Regions from separate parts of the Bacillus cereus group sp. RP37 genome, predicted to be linked through region 1. Evidence: riboswitches for the same ligand, from Rfam matches in the RefSeq annotation. Region 1 holds a riboswitch; the other holds the start of a gene.

Region 1 (9,664 bases):
AAACATGCTAAAGCCCCTATTATCATTTGACCTTTTCTCAACACAATTCCCCCGCTTCTTTCTATTTGCACAAAGAGAATTGTAAAAGAAAAAATATATCACGTAAAATGATTCAAAATGATGTTAACTATCACTTATAATGATAGTTAACATCAAGGAGGATCATACTATGGAATTAAGAGACTTACAAATCTTCCAAAGCGTTGCCGACCGCGGTAGTGTAACCGGTGCAGCAAAGGAATTAAACTACGTACAATCAAATGTAACTGCACGTATTAAACAACTGGAAAACGAGCTGAAAACACCGCTCTTTTATCGTCATAAAAGAGGCATGACTTTAACAGCTGAAGGAAGAAAAATGCTCGTTTATGTTAATAAAATTTTGCAAGATGTTGATGAGCTAAAACAAGTATTTTTAGATAGTGAAACACCCTCTGGCATATTAAAAATCGGTACTGTCGAAACAGTAAGTACATTACCTACCATTTTATCTTCTTACTATAAAAGCTATCCGAACGTCGATTTATCATTACAAGCGGGTCTAACAGAAGAATTAATTAGACAAGTACTTGATCATCAATTAGATGGTGCCTTTATATCAGGTCCTATTAAACATCCACTAATCGAACAATACGATGTTAGTACAGAAAAATTAATGCTTATAACACAGAATAAAGCTTTTCATATAGAAGAATTTACAACAACACCCCTACTCGTTTTTAACCAAGGATGTGGATACCGTTCCAAACTAGAACGATGGCTGAAAGACGAAGGTTTGCTACCAAAAAGAATTATGGAATTTAATATATTAGAGACAATATTAAACAGTGTTGCACTCGGCCTTGGGATTACACTCGTACCCCAGTCTGCTGTCCATCATCTTTCTAAAGCAGGTAAAGTGCATTGTCATGCAATCCCTGAAAAATATGGTAGTATTTCAACGGTTTTCATACGTCGTAAAGATAGCTATATGACGAATTCAATGCGCAGCTTTTTAAAAACAATTGAAGAGCATCATCATATCAACATGCTTTAAAGGACATTCTTACGCGAATGTCTTTTTTTCTTACAAAAGTGTAAGCCTTCCGTAAGCTAATTCGATAGTTGTAACCGATCATATTTCCTATAATTAAGACATAAAGCAGGGCAACAACAATTCGAAAAGGAGCGGATACGCATGATGAACAAAATGAAATCAAACAAATTTTTAAATACAATGGGCATGGTGCTATCCGCACTTGTCGATGCAAAAGCTATTGCAACTACATTAAACAAATAAGGAGAGATTATAATGAACAACATTACTTTCAACAAATCAGACTTTTTAGGACTTGCAAGTGGAGCGACTCTTCTTACAGCTTTCATTTACACACTTGCTCAAGGTCTTGTTTAACACTTTGTTTCCCCAAACCCCTTTATATATAGAAAAAGCTGCTCGTCTTATAGACAAGCAGCTTTTTAGTTTATCCCGCTTTAATGGGCAGTAAGACCCCCACCTCAAAATTCAGCGAAAGCAAAGAAGTTTGGTGGGGGATCAACTGCCCATAAAAGTCCGATTGGTTCAACTAATAATCAGTGGGGGATGAAGAAAACCCCCACTGATTAAAGTTTCACTTTATTTCATATATAATTTGACCTGTTTTCGTCATATCGTATCCGCCAATTGCTTTTAATTCATTATGAAATTCTTCCGATTGTAGAATGTCTTTCACGACTTCAATCAGCTCTTCATTTTCTTTATTCTTCAAAATCACTAAATCATACTGTTCTTTCATGATTGGAATAAAATCTACATTTACAATTTGCGAAAATTTTTCTGAACCTACTCCCACATCAGCTTTTCCATTCGCGACTTGCGTGGCAACACCAAGATGATTTGATTCTTCCCATTCATATCCACTAATACGTTCTTTATTTAACTTTTGAATTCGCAATTGTTCATCGACTAACACCCTAATGCCAGAACCTTTTTCTCGATTTACAAATCGTATAGACGATTGAGATAAATCAGCCCATGTTTTTATATTTTTTGGATTCCCCTTTTGCACATAAAACCCAACGTTCCTTGCTAATAAATTAATCATAATACATGGTTGTCCAACTAAAATACGTTTTACATACGGAACATTATATGTATCCGTTTCTCCATCAAACAAATGCAAGCTAACGATACTTCCTTCTCCTTGATACATCTTTACTAAACTCGTTAAACTACCTTGATATGCCCGTAATATATTTGAACTTGGCAGGCGATTTTCTATACGTTTTGCCAGCATATCTAATGTTAGTTCTTGCCCGCTAATAATACATGTACCCAAGCCTCTACTATCTTCGCTCTTTACAGGAGTACCTTGTATTTTCCCCGTTTTCATTTGCTTAATATATTGTTCTAAATCTTCTGCATCAATGCGCATCTGTCTACCAACTCTATAAGAAGGAAGTTCTCCTTTTTTAATTAAGTCGTATACAGTTAATTTCGATACTTTTAATCGCTTTGCTACTTCTTCCGTTGTGTAGGAATGATGATCCATAGACGATTCCTCACTTTCTTTCTTCATTGTAACAAAGAAAAGAATATTTCTCCTATATTTTAAAAACAACTACATCGTTCAAATTATATTCAATTATAACTAGTTATATTTAGTTATATTTAGTTATAATTGAATATGTCAAAACGAAAGGGGATTTTTTTATGAATAAGTTTACATTACGATCCATCGGGGCACTTATACTTTCTTTTCTTCTTATATTTAGTGTTGCATGTACAAGCGGAGAGAAGAAAGAGAAATCAACTGCCAAAGAAGGAAAAACAGTCGAACTTACTATATCAGCAGCTGCAAGCTTACAAGATGCATTAAAAGAAATTGAAACAAAATATAAAGAAAAAGAACCTACTATTAAACTTTCTTTTAACTTCGGCGCTTCTGGTGCACTTCAACAACAAATTGAACAAGGTGCACCTGCTGATTTATTCTTCTCAGCAGCTGAAGATAAATTCCAAACTCTTGTTAAAAAAGGATTCATTAATGAAAAAGAAGGGAAAAATCTTCTTGGAAATGAGCTCGTTCTAGTCGTCCCAAAAGATAGTTCTCTTACAAAAATTCAAGATTTAAAAGATGAAAAAATTAAGAAAATCGCACTTGGTACACCTGAATCTGTACCTGCGGGAAAATACGCAAAGGCTTCTCTCACCCATGAAAATCTATGGAATGACATTCAAAATAAAATCGTATTTACAAAAGATGTTCGCCAAGTGTTAACATATGTAGAAACAGGTAATGTCGATGCTGGTATTGTATATAAAACAGATGCTCTCATTTCAGACAAAGTAAAGATTGGTGAAACAGCAGCAGCGACTTCTCATGAACCAATCCACTATCCTTTAGGTATTATAAAGGAATCTAAGCATAAGAAAGAGGCGACTTCATTTTATGAGTATTTGCAGTCAAAAGATGCACAATCTATCTTTAAGAAATATGGATTTACAGTCCTATCATAATTGCCATGAGCTTTGATGTTATTTTGTCACCAATCTTTCTATCTTTACGAGTAGCTGCATGTGCCACCATTATCGTTACAATTTTAGGAACGATTATCGGACGAGCACTAGCACGCTCCTCATGGAGATATAAAGTAATATTAGAAACTATTTTCTTATTACCAATGGTACTTCCGCCAACTGTAATCGGCTTTTTTCTCATTATCATTTTTGGAAATAACAGTCCCATTGGAACGTGGATAGAATCAATATTTCAGCAGTCTATTATGTTCACATCTACTGCTGCTATCATTGCTTCTACAGTTGTTGCATTTCCGCTTATGTACCAATCAGCAAAAACAGGATTTTCTATCGCGAATGTACAAATTGAAGAAAGTGCTCGTGACCTTGGTGCAAGTGAATATCAAGTTTTTCTACACGTCACACTTCCGCTTGCATTTCCTGCCTTACTAAGCGGAATGATTTTGAGCTTTGTTCGTGCGCTCGGTGAGTTTGGTGCTACACTCATGTTTGCTGGGAACATTCCTGGTAAAACACAGACGATCCCAACTGCAATTTACATGGCAATTGATGCAAGTAATATGCAGCTCGCCTGGACACTAGTAGTTATCACTATTAGTATGTCCCTCCTATTTTTGCTATGTATTCAGCTTATTAATAAAAGAATCACTAACTCTTAAAGCAGCTTTTTTTGAAGCTGCTTTTTTTATTTCTTAGGAAATAAAATATACCATCGGGAAATAACTGAATTTTACCTTTTATTTAAATATACATTTTATTTGAATTCACTTTCTAAAATAGGCAATTTCCTGTTATTATATGGAGGTGTTTCAAAAAATGAAGAAATGAAAACGCATTTATATCGTAAGTTCTTCATCCTGTTTTAGCGATCGGTAATCTTCTACTCTATTAGTGGGGCATTACCGATCGTTAGAACGATATGTAATTATATTGGTATAGAAAACCGAAGGGAGTCTTGTAATGGACATTTTATTAGCGCTTCTTCCTGCAATTGCATGGGGAAACATCTTATTAGTAAGCGTAAAAATGGGCGGTGGTGCATATAGCCAAACGGTAGGTATGACAATCGGCGCTCTATTCTTCGCAACAATTATGTATGTATTTACTCAACCGGCTTTAACAATGACAATCTTGATTGTTGGTTTTATTTCAGGTTTATTCTGGGCTTTAGGACAAGTAAACCAATTAAAAACAGTTGAAAAGTTAGGTGTTTCTACTACTGTAACGATTTCTACTGGTATGCAACTTGTTGCAACTTCTATCTTTGGGGTTATCGCTTTCCGTGAGTGGACTACTACTACTACAATCATTATGGGAACGATTGCAATCCTATTAATCGTAGTTGGTGTTGTATTCACATCACTAGATGACAAAGAAAATGCTCAGCCACCAGGACAATTGAAAAAAGGACTTCTTACTTTAATTGTTTCTACTTTCGGCTACCTTGTATATGTAATTATCATTCGTTGGTATAATATCGATGGTTGGTCTGCTATTTTACCACAAGCAGTTGGTATGTTTGTTGGTGCGGTTGTACTGACATCTAAACATAAGCCATTTAACAAATATGCAATCCGTAATGCTTTATCTGGTTTACTATGGGGAACAGGAAACTTATTCTTACTTCTTTCATTACCACGTGTTGGAGTGGCAACAAGCTTCCCATTATCTCAAACTGGAATCGTTATCTCAACATTCGGTGCGATTGTCTTCTTAGGTGAAAAGAAAACAAAACGTCAATTGATCTTTATTGCACTAGGTAGTGTTTTAATTATCGGCGGCGCTGTATTACTTGGTATGACAAAAGCATAAACTTATAGTCTATTAATCCCTGAAGCAATTATGCTTCAGGGATTTTTTATTACAACTATTTTTTAAATATAATAATATTTATAACCTTATTTGCATTAACCCTCCTCCCTCCATTTTCATCCTTTTCACGATAAGTCTTTTCTTTTTACAAAATTCTCTTAAAAATGGTATCGTTTTTTATAACATATCTCCACTAGAAAGGAATAAAGGATATGCTAACTAAACATCGAATTTTATTTATTGGTGCTGGTCGTATGGCAGAAGCTATATTTTCCGGATTACTTAAAACAAGCAAAGAATACATCGAAGAAATTATCGTTTCTAACCGTAGCAACGTAGAAAAGCTAGAACAATTAAAAGGGTGCTATAATGTGTCTATTACAACAGATTGGAAGCAGCATGTTACATCTGTTAATACGATTGTTTTAGCAATGCCGCCTTCTGCACATGAAGAATTATTAGCAGAGTTATCTCCGTTACTATCAAATCAACTTGTCGTAACGGTAGCTGCTGGCATTGGCCCATCTTATTTAGAAGCTAGACTACCTAAGGACACGCCTGTTGCTTGGATTATGCCAAATACAGCTGCTGAAATTGGGAAGTCAATCTCCTTATATACAATGGGACAATCAGTAACCGAGATGCATCAAGAAACCCTGCAACTGCTTTTAAGAGGCATTGGTACTTCGCAACTTTGCACTGAAGAGGAAGTTCATCAGCTTACTGCAGTTACTGGAAGTGCACCAGCTTTCCTTTATTACTTTGCTGAAAGCTTGATTGAAGCAACAAAAAGTTATGGAGTCGATGAAGCAACCGCAAAACACCTTGTCATTCAAATGATTTCTGGCTCTGCTTCTATGCTTGAACAAACGCAAAATCCGGCTAACCTCCGCGAACAAGTAACAACGCCAGGTGGTTCCACAGCTGAAGGTCTCAAAACTTTATATGAGTATAATTTTTCAGAGGCAATTCAAAAAGCAGTAGAAGCAACAAACAAAAAAGCTAGGGGGAAATAATATGAGTTTAACAAGTTTAAAAGACTATACAACATTACATAACGGTGTAAAAATGCCTTGGTTCGGTTTAGGTGTTTTTAAAGTAGAAGATGGTTCAGAAGTAATTGATTCTGTAAAAGCAGCAATTAAAAATGGCTACCGCAGCATCGACACTGCAGCAATCTATCAAAATGAAGAAGGCGTTGGACAAGCGATTCGTGAATCAGGTGTTTCACGTGAAGAATTATTTATTACATCAAAAGTATGGAATAGCGATCAAGGATATGAAACAACACTCCAAGCATTTGAAACTACATTAGAAAAATTAGGTCTAGAATATTTAGATTTATATTTAGTACATTGGCCTGTAAAAGGGAAATATACTGAATCATGGAAAGCATTAGAAAAGCTTTATAAAGATGGCCGTGTTCGCGCTATCGGTGTGAGTAATTTCCACATTCACCACTTACAAGACGTATTTGAAATTGCTGAAATTAAGCCAATGGTCAACCAAGTGGAATACCACCCACGTTTAGCACAAGAAGAATTACATGCTTTCTGTAAAGAACATAACATTCAGCTTGAAGCTTGGTCGCCATTAATGCAAGGACAGCTACTGGATAACCCAACATTACAAGACATTGCTACAAAATATAATAAATCAACTGCACAAATTATTTTACGCTGGGATCTACAAAACGAAGTTGTAACAATCCCTAAATCTATTAAAGAACATCGCATTATTGAAAATGCAAATATATTCGATTTTGAATTAAGTGCTGATGACATGAAAGCAATTCAAGCTCTAAATGAAGATCGTCGCGTTGGTCCAGATCCAGATAACTTTAACTTCTAGTAGAAAAACCACTGCCATATGCAGTGGTTTTTACGTTAAATAAAACTGAAAATTTAAACTATATTCCATCCGGTTGACACTTCATTATCCAAGGTGTAAGATTTTGAATTATCAAAGAAACACAAAAATTAATAAAATTTATTCGTTTACTCATTGTATCAAGAGAGGTGGAGGGACTGGCCCTTTGAAACCTCGGCAGCAGGTTCATTTTGAATACTGTGCCACTTCCTGCAAGCTTTGTGCTTGAAAGATAGAATGAGGGACTTCGTTTATATACGGGTGCATAACTTGTACGTAAAAATCCCTCTTTCTCAATACGAAAAGAGGGATTTTTTATTTTTCATTTCCCTCATCATCATCCAAACTTAATTATTTAGGAGGAAAATCAAATGAAAAAGAAGTTTGTACCCGGTATCGCATCAGTTGTAGGAGTAAGTATTTTATTAACTGGTTGCGGTAGTTATAAAAACGAAGCAAGCGGAGCAAATGCAAAAGGCGAGGCACCTAGTAAACAGGTTTTAAACTTATCTTCACCTACTGAAATACGAACAATGGATACAGCTCGTGCTACAGATACTGATTCTGGTCAAGTGATGAGAAACGTATTTGAAGGCTTGTATAATCTTGGTGAAGGTAACAAACCTGTCCCTGGTGTTGCAAAATCTCATGAAGTAAGTGGCGATAAAACGAAATACACATTCCATTTACGAGATTCAAAATGGTCAAACGGTACGCCTGTTACCGCGAAAGATTTCGTCTTCGCTTGGCAAAGAGCTGTCGATCCAGCAACAGCCTCTGAATATGCATTTTTATTCTTTGATATTAAAAACGCAACAAAAATTAACAACAAAGAACTTCCAGCCGACCAACTTGGTGTAAAAGCAATTGATGACCATACGTTTGAGGTAGAATTAGAGCGTCCTGTTCCGTATTTTATTAGCTTAACAGCGTTCCCAACATTTCTACCAATTAACGAGGAATTCTTTAAAGCACAAGGTGATAAGTACGCTTTAGAAGATAATGCAATCTTGTACAATGGAGCTTTTACACTAAGCGATTGGAAGCATGAACAAAGCTTTAAATTCAAGAAAAACCCTAGCTATTGGGATAAAGATACTGTCAAACTAGAAGAAATCAATTTTAACGTCGTAAAAGAAAAATCTACAGAAGTAAATTTATTCGAATCTAAACAATTAGACCGTATAAAACTAACATCTGACTTCGTTGATAAATATAAAAAAGATGCCAACTTTAAAGAACGCCCGAACGTAGGGGTCCAGTTTTTACGTATGAATCAACAAAACAAAGTACTTCAAAATGTTTCTGCACGCCAAGCAATCGATCAAACAATTGATCGAAAATCCTTTGTAAATACGTTATTAAATGATGGCTCTACACCAACCTTTAGTCTCGTGCCGAAAAACTTTACAAAGGGGCCTGACGGAACAGACTTCCGTACTGCAAACGGGGATTTAACAAAAATCAATACAAAATCTGCACAAGAATTGTGGAAGAAGGCAAAACAAGAGCTTGGTTCTGAAAAGATCACATTAGAATTATTAACAAGTGATGGTGACCTTGAGAAGAAAACTGGCGAGTTCTTAAAAGGGCAACTAGAAAAGAATTTAGACGGATTAACAGTAAATGTAAAACCACAACCGCGTAAACAACAAGTTTCACTTTTATTAAAAGGTGACTACGAAATCGGAATTGACGGCTGGAGCCCTGATTTTGCGGATCCAATTACATTCCTTGAACTATTTACAACGAATAACCCTTACAACTTAGATCATTACTCTAATAAGGAGTTCGATGAAACAATAGCAAAAGTGAAAACAACTTTAGCTGGTGATGAAAAAGCTCGCTGGGAAGCATTACTGGCATCCGAGAAAATATTATTTAAAGACTCTGTTATCGCTCCTCTTTACCAAAAAGGTGAATCTTATTTAGAACGTTCTTATGTGAAAGGAATTGTGCAAGTAGACTTTGCAGGTCAATTAAACTTCAAATGGGCACAAATTGAAAAATAAAAGGCAACCTGAATTGAAGTTTTTCTACCCATACCAATTGTTTTATTGGAAAAATGTATCAAAAGCGGATTTCTCATTAGGAGAAAATCCGCTTTTTCAATATATTATTTTTAAAAAATAATACTCCATTTTTTATTATTGACATATAGTTCTTTCCAGTGTTAATATTCTAAATAATCAAAGAAACTAAATATTTAACCATCAAAATATAATGTCTTCTACGTTGAAACATATAACGATAGATTATAGTTCAACATGTATATACATATAGAACACCTGATGACCTACATGCACATTTTTATAATAGGTTTTCTCTTCTTCTATAGTTACACTTCAAGACATGGACATTATGACGTTACAAACAACACATTTAGGGAGGAACGAACAATGAAGAAAAAAGTTGTACCTGTTGTTGCATCTGTTTTAGGGGCAAGTCTATTACTAACTGCTT
Region 2 (9,664 bases), 190 kb from region 1:
TGAGAGTAGCAATGAGAAAAGTAATGAAAACAGCAATAATTCAAGTCGAGCTCGCGCACTAAGACAATCAAGTAGAGGAAGATAAAACAGAAAGGAGGGTATGAATTTGAAGGATGTATTATGCTGTGATCAAATCAAAGGTTTAGTTGGTGAGAATGTAAAAGTAAATCTTCGTGGACCGGAAAGTCGAGTAGGTGTACTGTCATTGTTAGGAAAAGATTACCTTACACTACAATTACCTCATGGAGAATTAGTGTATTATCAGCTGAAACATGTGAAGAGTCTAGTCAGAAAAGTAAAAGAGGCACAAGGAGAATATGGTTCATGTTTTTATGCGGAAGAAGATACTTTTTTAGATGTATTAAATGACTTGAAGTATAAATGGATAAAGATTAATCGTGGTGGACCAGAGTGTGTGGAAGGTTTATTGAGTGATATACATGATGGAAATATTACACTAGTTAACGGTGATGAGGTCATTTATGTGATTAATTCCCATATTAAGAGCGTGAGTCAAATAGTTAAAAACAAAAAGACTGAAGAAGAATAATGTTTAATAAATAAAAGGGGCATTATGATTGAAAGTGAAGAATGATTTCATATTTCTCTGTAATTATTTTTGGATATATGAAAAAGGGTTTCTTACTATTAAAAAACAGAACATTGCCCCTGGTTATTTTTTGAAATGGAGAATAGGAGAGTAAAAATTCATAGGAAGGAGGATACAGATGAATGAGTTAAACAAAAGTATTGGAGAAAATATATATGTTAAATTAATTGGTGAAAAAAGATTTAAAGGTGTATTAATAGACGTAGGAAATGATATTGTTGTTCTTTACAATGGACAAGACTACGTATATATATCTTTATACCATGTACAATATTATAAGTTTTTAAGACCATATGATGAAGAGATATCAAAACCAGATGTGGATTCTGTAATTAAGAGGGAATCCCCTTCCATTTCTTTGAGAAAAGTATTAAGTACTTCTAAAGGGATTTTTACAGAAGTTTATGTAGCAGGAAATGCTCCAATACACGGTTATGTTACAAGTGTAATGAACGATTATATTGTTTTTTATAGTCCAGTTTATAAAACAGTATATATATCTTTAAAGCATTTGAAATGGTTAATTCCGTATAAAGAAAATCAAGTTCCGTATGCCCTCAATAAAAATGAACTCCCCGTGAATCCGTTAAATATTACGTTAGCTAGAACATTTGAAGAGCAGCTTATTAAAATGGCTGGAAAAATTATGGTGTTCGATTTAGGTGAGGAGTCTAATAAGATTGGAAAGATGGCGAAGATTGATGAGGGGCATATTGAAATATTAAAAGCACGTGATGCAAAAATGTATGTGAATATTCAACATGTGAAATCTGTCCATTGTCCGTAGACGAGTTGAAAGGGCTGGCTTTTTCTTTTATATGTAGAAGAAAAGGTCGAGCCTATTTGTTTAGATTGATTTGAATATGAGGGTAAAAATGAATTGAATATAAATATGTTAGCTTTATCTATGAAGAGCTAATCTTGTGCGAAATTATAAAAAATATGTACGAGCCATCTTGTAATATATTCAATTTATTTTTTGAGGGAGAACTGCTCAACTAATATATCAAAGGGGTTTTGTTTGTGGAGCAGTTTCCAAATTCGTTATCGATTACATTACTTGGTAGTGCTGGTGGAGCAGCAAAAGCAGTTTTAGCAATTTTAAATCAAGCGATAGTAAATGAAAAAGACCCGATTTATGAAGCGATAAAGAATGTTACATTTCATTTGGTTGATATAAAACAAAAAGATAGGGCTTATTATGGTGAGTTGTTTCCAAATTTGAAAAATCAATTGTTTTTATATGAAATTGACCTTCAAGATGTAGTGAAATTCAAACAACATTTGAAAGAAAAAAGCACGGGTGTTGTTATTGATGTTTCGGGGGCAGATACAATCAGAGTATTAAGTTGTTGTAATGAACTTGGAATTTGTTATATTAATTCAGCTTTGGAAAATGAGGAAGTAGATCAGGACGATAGTTTAATCGGCTTTCAGCTTACGGAAAGATATACGAGGTTTGAGAAGGAGAAAGAGAAATTTACAAATACAAAAGCAATTATAGGCTCAGGTATGAATCCAGGTGTTGTTCAATGGATGGTTGTTGAACTTATGAAGGAGCGGCCAAAAGAAAAGCCAAGAGCATGCTATATAGTAGAACATGATACGTCATTTTTGAATGATACAGCACTGATAAAGCCTCATACACTTTATGCTTCATGGGCAGTAGAGCGATTTCTAGATGAAGCGATATGGAGTTATCCGATGTATATGAGTCAGCATCGTCCTCTTTATTTTTATGAAGATGTATATGCTTCAGAGTATAAAGTAAAGTTAGGAGAGAAAGAGTTTTATGGCTGTTTAATGCCACATGAGGAAGTTTTAATTTTAGGAAAAAACTTCAATATGGAAGTGGGTTTTCTTTACCGAATTAATGAGTATACGACTAATGTAATTAGACAGAACTTAGATCAAGTAGAAGATTTATGGAATTGGAATCGTAAAGTATTTAATCCAGCCGAAGAAGAGATTGCGGGCGAGGATCTAGTAGGTGTATTACTCGTTTATGAAAATAGCGAGACATATATGTATAACGTGATGAATAGCAGTCAAGTTTTTCATAAATATAAAACGAATGCGACTTACTTCCAAGTAGGATGCGGAATTTATGCTGGCTTATGTAGTTTACTGTTCGATAACTTTAAACAAGGTGCCTATTATGTAGAGGAATTATTATTAAATACAGAAAGTAAGTACGGAGAATATTTGAATTTATATATGAATAATTTTGTAATAGGACATAATAATTTTACGGATGGCCTGCTACATGATCGGGTAAGATGGATATAAGTTGTGACGAAAAGGAAGGGGAGATCTCCTTCCTTTTCGTGTTATAAGGTTACATATTGTTCTGAAAGCAATTTCATACTTATAATTTAAGAAGATAATATGTAGAGTTTTTGTATTGATCATGAGGAGTATTTATATGAAAAAATTTAAAAGCTTGATTTATGAGGAAAGAGAAGCTTTAAAAGTATTTGTATTATTATTCTATATTATATTTTTTTTATATGACGTTATTTATTATTTTGTGTATCCGGCTATGAATATTAATGGAACAGCGGTAGGTTGGCCAGAAGGTAGCCTTGGGATAGGTGTGTATATATTTGTAATAGCATTATTTCCTATTTCGATATATCTTCAAAAAAGAGGGTATGTATATTCTGTAAAATATTTATTTTTATTTGGGTACATGTTTATCAATCTTGTTAATAATTTAATGATTTATTTGCGAACGGATAGAGCTTTTGAACATGGTAGTATGGTAGAAATGTTATTAATTTTATTTGCCCCAGTTTTTGTGAATAGAAAATATTTTTATTTAGTTTCCTTTAGTGTAATTGGAAAGTACGTACTGTTCACATTGCTATTACAAGATTTAAAAGTGGTAATTCCGCTTGTTTTATGTGTATTCTATTTCATTATTTCACATTCTTTGTTAAAACGATTTCAATCTTATGTAAGAACAGTGGTTGAAATGATGAACAATATGAAAGAGACAGAAAATTTAGCTGTCATTGGGACGATGTCTACAACAATTGCGCATGAAATTCGAAATCCATTAACGGCTTTAAAAGGATTTACGCAAATGCAAAAAGAAAGAAACCCAGCAGATACGATAAGCTATGATATTATGTTACAAGAAATTGAAAGGATAAATGGATTTGTTAGTGAATTGATGTTGTTAGGAAAGCCGAAGCCAACAAATTATGAATTGTGTAATATACGAGAAATCCTTCTATATGTTGTGCAGCTAATGGAAAGTTATGCAGCGCAATATAGAGTGCAATTTCATTTGCAAATAGAGGGGAATTTACCAGCTATAAACGGTGATGATAAACAATTAAAACAAGTGTTATTAAATATTATTAAAAATGGGATAGAATCGATGCTAGAAGGTGGAGACATTCATATCCGTGTATACGAAAAAACTGAAGGACATTTATGTATTTCTATCGAAGACCAAGGATCTGGTATAGAGAGCGAGAAGTTAGATAAAATCGGTAAAGCTTTTTACACAACGAAGGAGAATGGTACAGGACTTGGGTTAATGATTACACATAAAATTATTAAGGAGCATCAAGGAAGTATCTCCATTCAAAGTAGTGTGGGAGTAGGAACGAAAGTGGAAATTTATTTGCCAACAGTGTAGCGTAGTAAAAGAAATTATTTTTCAGAAAAGTGTTCTTGTTGTGTAAATATAAACATTTTATAAAATGTTGCAAGAAGGGTTTTTTTTTAAAAATACTTCGTTTATAATGGAGGAAAATATCGACATGAGATTGTTTTCTCATGTAACGGTTTAGTAGTGTTATGAAAAGATAAGAAGGGGTGCACGCGCATCCTTTTTTCTATGCAGATATGATGAGAGGGGTGGTATGATGGAATTAACATTAAATTCGACTGTATGTTTACACACGATTCAATTTCGAAAAGAGCAAAAGAATTATATTGTAAAAGATACAATTACAGGAGAAAAATATGAAATGCCGCCACTTTGGATTGATGCATTGGCAATGATGCGTGACGGTTTTTTATTGGGGGAAATTGAGGAGAAATTAAGAGAAGAGTATCCGGCCAAAGAAGTGGATATGCTAGCATTCACGAGGCAGCTGTTAGAGCTAGAACTTGTCGAAATGGTAGATGGAGAAGAGATAGCTTGTACAAAGAAGAAAGAGAAAGATTATTTAGCTTGGGTACGCCCTCGTGTTGAACAATTATTTCTTAATTTAAATAAAAAATATAGAAGCAAAGGTCAATGATGATCTTTGCTTTTTTTATAGACTGTGTTTAAAAAATAACAGCGAATGCTCTTGCAAAAGCACCGTCACTATCTTTAATTTTTAAAGGTGCCGCTGAGAAAAAGAAACGTTTCGTGTTAATGGCATCTAAGTTTGTTAAGTTTTCAATTAAATAAATATTATTTCCAAGTAGTATGTGATGAATCGGTGATGTTTCTGTCGTTACCTCATCAGGAGAAATAAAATCTAAACCGACCGATTTTACTTTTAATCGAACTAGTTCTGTAGCTAATTCTTCGGAAAGATAAAATGCTTCTTTCTCATAAGCTTCTGTATTCCACTTAGTAGATAGGTTGGAATGGAAAATGATAATATCACCTTCTTTTATGTCAGCATTATACAATACTTCCTTAGGTAATTTTCGCTCTTGAATATGAGTTACATCGATAAGAACGGCCTCGCCTACAAATTGATCAAGGGGTAATTGATCGATGGTTGTTGCACCTGAAATGAAATGTGCAGGAGCATCGCAATGCGTGCCAACATGAACGACAGAATGAAAATCTGTAACTTGATAGCCTGTCTCTTCAACGTTTGTAATTGCTTCTAGTTGGATTTTTGGTGTTCCAGGAAATTGAGACATATTGTTTTCAAATGTTTGTGATAGATCAATTACTTTCATTTTACATACCTCCAATATATGTTTTTCAAATAATAAAAAGCCCATCCTTCATAATCAAGAAAGATGAGCTTTACATACTAGTTGAGTATTATCTTCCAAAATGCAATGCATTTTGCAGGAATTAGCACCTATTCAGTTTGTATAAACTGAGGTTGCTGGGCTTCAAAGGGCCGGTCCCTCTGCCTCTCTTGATAAAAGGTATATTTAATTTTAAAGTTCGGAATATTTACGATATTTAAATTGTAATTCATTTCCTTTTTTTACGCAACACAAAATAGGTATTCACCCAAATAAAGTTGCTCGCATATTGTAGCTTATGTAAATAGAATGCTGCGAAGGAGTGAGTGCAGTGACAGGGAATATATTGAATTATTATGCTGGTGGAAATACAGCTAGAGGATTCCATAATTTATACGACGAGAATTTGAAAGGGCTAGATAGGTTATTTATTTTAAAAGGTGGTCCTGGAACCGGTAAATCTTCTTTAATCAAGGCAATAGGTCGTGAATGGATTGAAAAAGGATACGATATTGAATTTTTACACTGTTCTTCTGATAATAAATCGGTTGATGGTGTAATTATCCCGAAGTTAAAAGTAGGAATTGTAGATGGAACATCACCCCATGTTATTGAGCCGAAAATGCCAGGAGTTGTCGAAGAGTATATTAATTTGGGGGTTGCTTGGGATTCAGATAAATTAAGAAAGCAGAAGGTGGAAATTGAACGATTTGTTTCAGAAGCAAGCAAAGCTTTTCAAGCAGCATACGCTTGTTTTAAAGAGGCATTAATTATACATGATGCGTGGGAGAAAATATATATTAATAATATTGATTTTGATAAAGCGAATGAACTAACAGATGAGCTGATTCAGAAATTATTTACAGATAAAGGAGGGAAACAACCGCTTGTGAAACATCGCTTTTTAGGAGCAGCTACACCGAAAGGAGCAGTTGATTTTGTTCCGAATTTAACAGAAGGGTTATCACATCGTTATTTTATAAAAGGACGCCCAGGCTCTGGGAAGTCGACAATGCTCAAAAAATTAGCTAAGGCAGCAGAAGAAAAAGGATTTGAAGTGGAAGTATATCATTGTGGATTTGATCCAAATAGTCTTGATATGGTTATCGTAAGAGAATTGGGTTTTGCAATTTTTGATAGCACCGCACCACATGAATATTTTCCGAGCCGCGAAGGTGATGAAATTATAGATATGTATGCCTTGATTGTGACACCAGGGACAGATGAGAAGTATGCGACAGAAATTCGCGACGTTTCCATTCAATATAAAGCAAAAATGAATGAGGCGATGTCTTTCTTAGCAAAAGCAAAATCAGTTCGTGATAAATTAGAACGAATTTATATTGCTGCTATGGACTTTTCAAAAGTGGATGCATATAAAGAGGAGATTCAAAAAGAGTTTGAACGAATTGCGGTTAGTGTAACAGAAAAGAACAAATAGGGATTTTTGAACTGTCAGAATTTTTCTGACAGTTATTTTAGTATGTAGTAAAATGAGTAATATATTTGTCGAATTTCCAAGGAAATAATCAAAAAATGGAGATGGTAAGAAATGAGAGAGAAAATTGAGCTGGAGTTAGACAGAATTGAAAAAGAGAATGATGTAAAAATTTTATTTGCAGTAGAATCAGGGAGTCGTGCGTGGGGATTTCCATCGAAAGATAGTGATTATGATGTTAGATTCGTTTATATACACCCTGTGGAATGGTATTTATCAATTCATGATAAACGAGATGTAATTGAATATCCGATTAGTGATGATTTAGATATAAGTGGCTGGGATATTAAAAAGGCATTACAACTATTCGCAAAGTCAAATCCAGCTTTACTCGAGTGGATTCGATCACCAATTTTTTATTCGAAAAACTCTCATTTTCCAGAGCAGCTTCAACAAATGAGTGAAAAGAATTTTGATCCAAAAGCAACGATATATCATTACTTACATATGGCATCAAAAAATTATCGTGAATTTTTGCAAGGTGAGAATGTAAAGTTGAAAAAGTACTTTTATGTATTACGTCCTATTTTAGCTTGTAAATGGTTAGAAGAGAAATCGACTTTGCCTCCCGTAGAATTTGATCGGTTGATTACAGAATTATCATTAGAACGTAGCGTGTTAGATGAAATTGAAAAGTTGTTAATAAAGAAAAAAGCAGGTACTGAAGTAGATGTTGGATTGAAAATTCAGGTGCTAAATCAATTCTTAGAAGAACAAATTCATTACTATCAGCAATACGTGAAAAGGATTGAAAAGGGATTAGGGATCGATATTGAGAGTTTAAATACATTGTTTCGAGATATGCTGTTTGAAGTATATGAAAAAGAGCACAAGTGAGTTTGTGCTCTTTTTTATTTTGCAGGAATAAAAAAACAGATATAGATGCGAGAAGACCTGCGAATGAGAATAAGTAAAAATTCCACGCTAAGTCATATTGCATTGTCTACTCATTATCAACTCGTTTTAACGGTTGATCTGCTGGACCTTCCATAACATCCCCATCAATTGAAAAGCGGGAACCGTGACAAGGACAGTCCCAAGTACAATCACCATTATTCCATTCAACTTCGCAGCCGAGATGTGTACAAGTTGTATCGACAATATGTAATTTTCCATCTTTGTCCTTATAAGCACCTGCTCGTTTCCCATTAACATGTACGACAGATCCTTCACCAACTTCGAGATCTTCTGGCTTACGTAATGCGGTTTCGATCTTTCCTTCAATTAAATGTTTCGCAACATCAATGTTCTGGGAGAGGAATGTTTTTATATCTGGATTTGCATGGAAGCGTGACGGTGCATACAGTTCCTTATAGGGATTGTGGACTTTTAGAATGGAGTCCTTCAGTAAATGAGCGGCAGCAGTTCCAGTTGTCATTCCCCATTTACGATATCCAGTTGCAACGAATATATTTGGATTTCTTTCGTTAATATGTCCGATATAAGGAAGCTTATCTAGCGTGATTAAATCTTGTGCTGACCATCTATAGGGAACTTCATCTACTCCAAACGTTGCTTCCGCAAAAGAATACAGTGCTTCATAATGAAGCATCGTGTTTATTCCTTGTCCTGTTTTATGACTTTCTCCGCCAATTAAAATCAATTGTTCTCCATTTTTTGTTGTATAGCGTAAGGAACGTTTTGGATTATCAATACTTAAATACATGCCACCTGGATAATTCGATTTTGCTTTGATTGCTAGAGCATAAGAGCGTTCGGCATACATTCGCGTAAAGAAAAAGCTATTCGCATCATAAAAAGGAAAATGTGAACAAGAGACAACATATTTGCAAGTGATGCGATGTCCGCCCTTTGTAATGACTTGTGGATAATCACCTTTTTCCACATCAATCGCTGTTGTTTGTTCATAAACTTTTCCGCCCATCTCCACAAACTTTTCTAAAAGTGTTTTCAAATAAAGGAGGGGGTGGAATTGTGCTTGGTTTTTCATGACAAGTGCAGATTGTACGGGAATCGGAATCGATAGAGATTGAACATAGTCACAAGGTATATTTAATTTTTGATAGGCTTCATATTCTTTCGATAAACTTCTTAATCCATTATCAGTAGTTGTATATAAATATGAATCTTCATTTGAGAAATTACAGTCGATTTTATATGTTTGCACCGTTTCATTTATGAATTGTAGAGCATGATTATTTGATTCATAGTAAAGCCTCGCTTTTTCCACACCGAAATGATTTATTAATTCATCATAAATAAGATCATGTTGTGCTGTTACCTTTGCTGTTGTATGTCCAGTCGTTCCATTTAAAATAAGACCGGAATCAATTAAAACAACGTTCATACCTTCTTTTGCAAGTAAATAGGCTGTGGTGATACCTGTAATACCAGCTCCGATAACAGCAACTTCTGTCTTTATATTTTCAGATAAATGTGGAAATGCAGGGACCTGAGTAGATTCAATCCAATAAGATGATGGCAATTGTGGAAATGTATCGCTTGTCATTATAGAAACCTCCCGATTTTAGAACAATTTTCCTTATAATATTTCCATATTATATGAAAATCATGTGTGCTGTTTTAGAAGGAGTCTATTTTTATTAAAAGAAAGATAAAGTTATTTTAGTATAATTATTTAATGTTGTCGGTAT

The links. Region 1 has a riboswitch for S-adenosylmethionine ahead of QCI44_RS27245 (peptide ABC transporter substrate-binding protein). Riboswitches for the same ligand answer to the same signal wherever they lie in the genome.
Region 2: linked by a shared signal. The riboswitch ahead of QCI44_RS26250 (cyclase family protein) and the one ahead of QCI44_RS27245 (peptide ABC transporter substrate-binding protein) in region 1 are both predicted to bind S-adenosylmethionine.

What each region holds. Positions count from the first base shown of each region.
Region 1 covers NZ_JARVHP010000001.1:5,184,821-5,194,484, forward strand. The annotation lists gene QCI44_RS27200 (DMT family transporter) at 1-41, opposite strand, end outside; gene QCI44_RS27205 (LysR family transcriptional regulator) at 170-1,036, shown strand; gene QCI44_RS27210 (DUF3948 family protein) at 1,292-1,393, shown strand; gene QCI44_RS27215 (helix-turn-helix transcriptional regulator) at 1,611-2,558, opposite strand; gene modA (molybdate ABC transporter substrate-binding protein) at 2,693-3,499, shown strand; gene modB (molybdate ABC transporter permease subunit) at 3,505-4,179, shown strand; gene QCI44_RS27230 (GRP family sugar transporter) at 4,481-5,332, shown strand; gene proC (pyrroline-5-carboxylate reductase) at 5,545-6,348, shown strand; gene QCI44_RS27240 (aldo/keto reductase) at 6,350-7,183, shown strand; SAM riboswitch class I at 7,336-7,440, shown strand; gene QCI44_RS27245 (peptide ABC transporter substrate-binding protein) at 7,573-9,213, shown strand; gene QCI44_RS27250 (peptide ABC transporter substrate-binding protein) at 9,601-9,664, shown strand, end outside.
Region 2 covers NZ_JARVHP010000001.1:4,990,342-5,000,005, reverse strand. The annotation lists gene QCI44_RS26280 (hypothetical protein) at 1-85, shown strand, start outside; gene QCI44_RS26275 (hypothetical protein) at 107-550, shown strand; gene QCI44_RS26270 (LSm family protein) at 729-1,397, shown strand; gene QCI44_RS26265 (S-adenosylmethionine decarboxylase related protein) at 1,634-2,899, shown strand; gene QCI44_RS26260 (ATP-binding protein) at 3,036-4,262, shown strand; gene QCI44_RS26255 (hypothetical protein) at 4,492-4,872, shown strand; gene QCI44_RS26250 (cyclase family protein) at 4,901-5,533, opposite strand; SAM riboswitch class I at 5,619-5,731, opposite strand; gene QCI44_RS26245 (PRK06851 family protein) at 5,883-6,992, shown strand; gene QCI44_RS26240 (nucleotidyltransferase domain-containing protein) at 7,104-7,886, shown strand; gene QCI44_RS26235 (FAD-dependent oxidoreductase) at 7,993-9,519, opposite strand.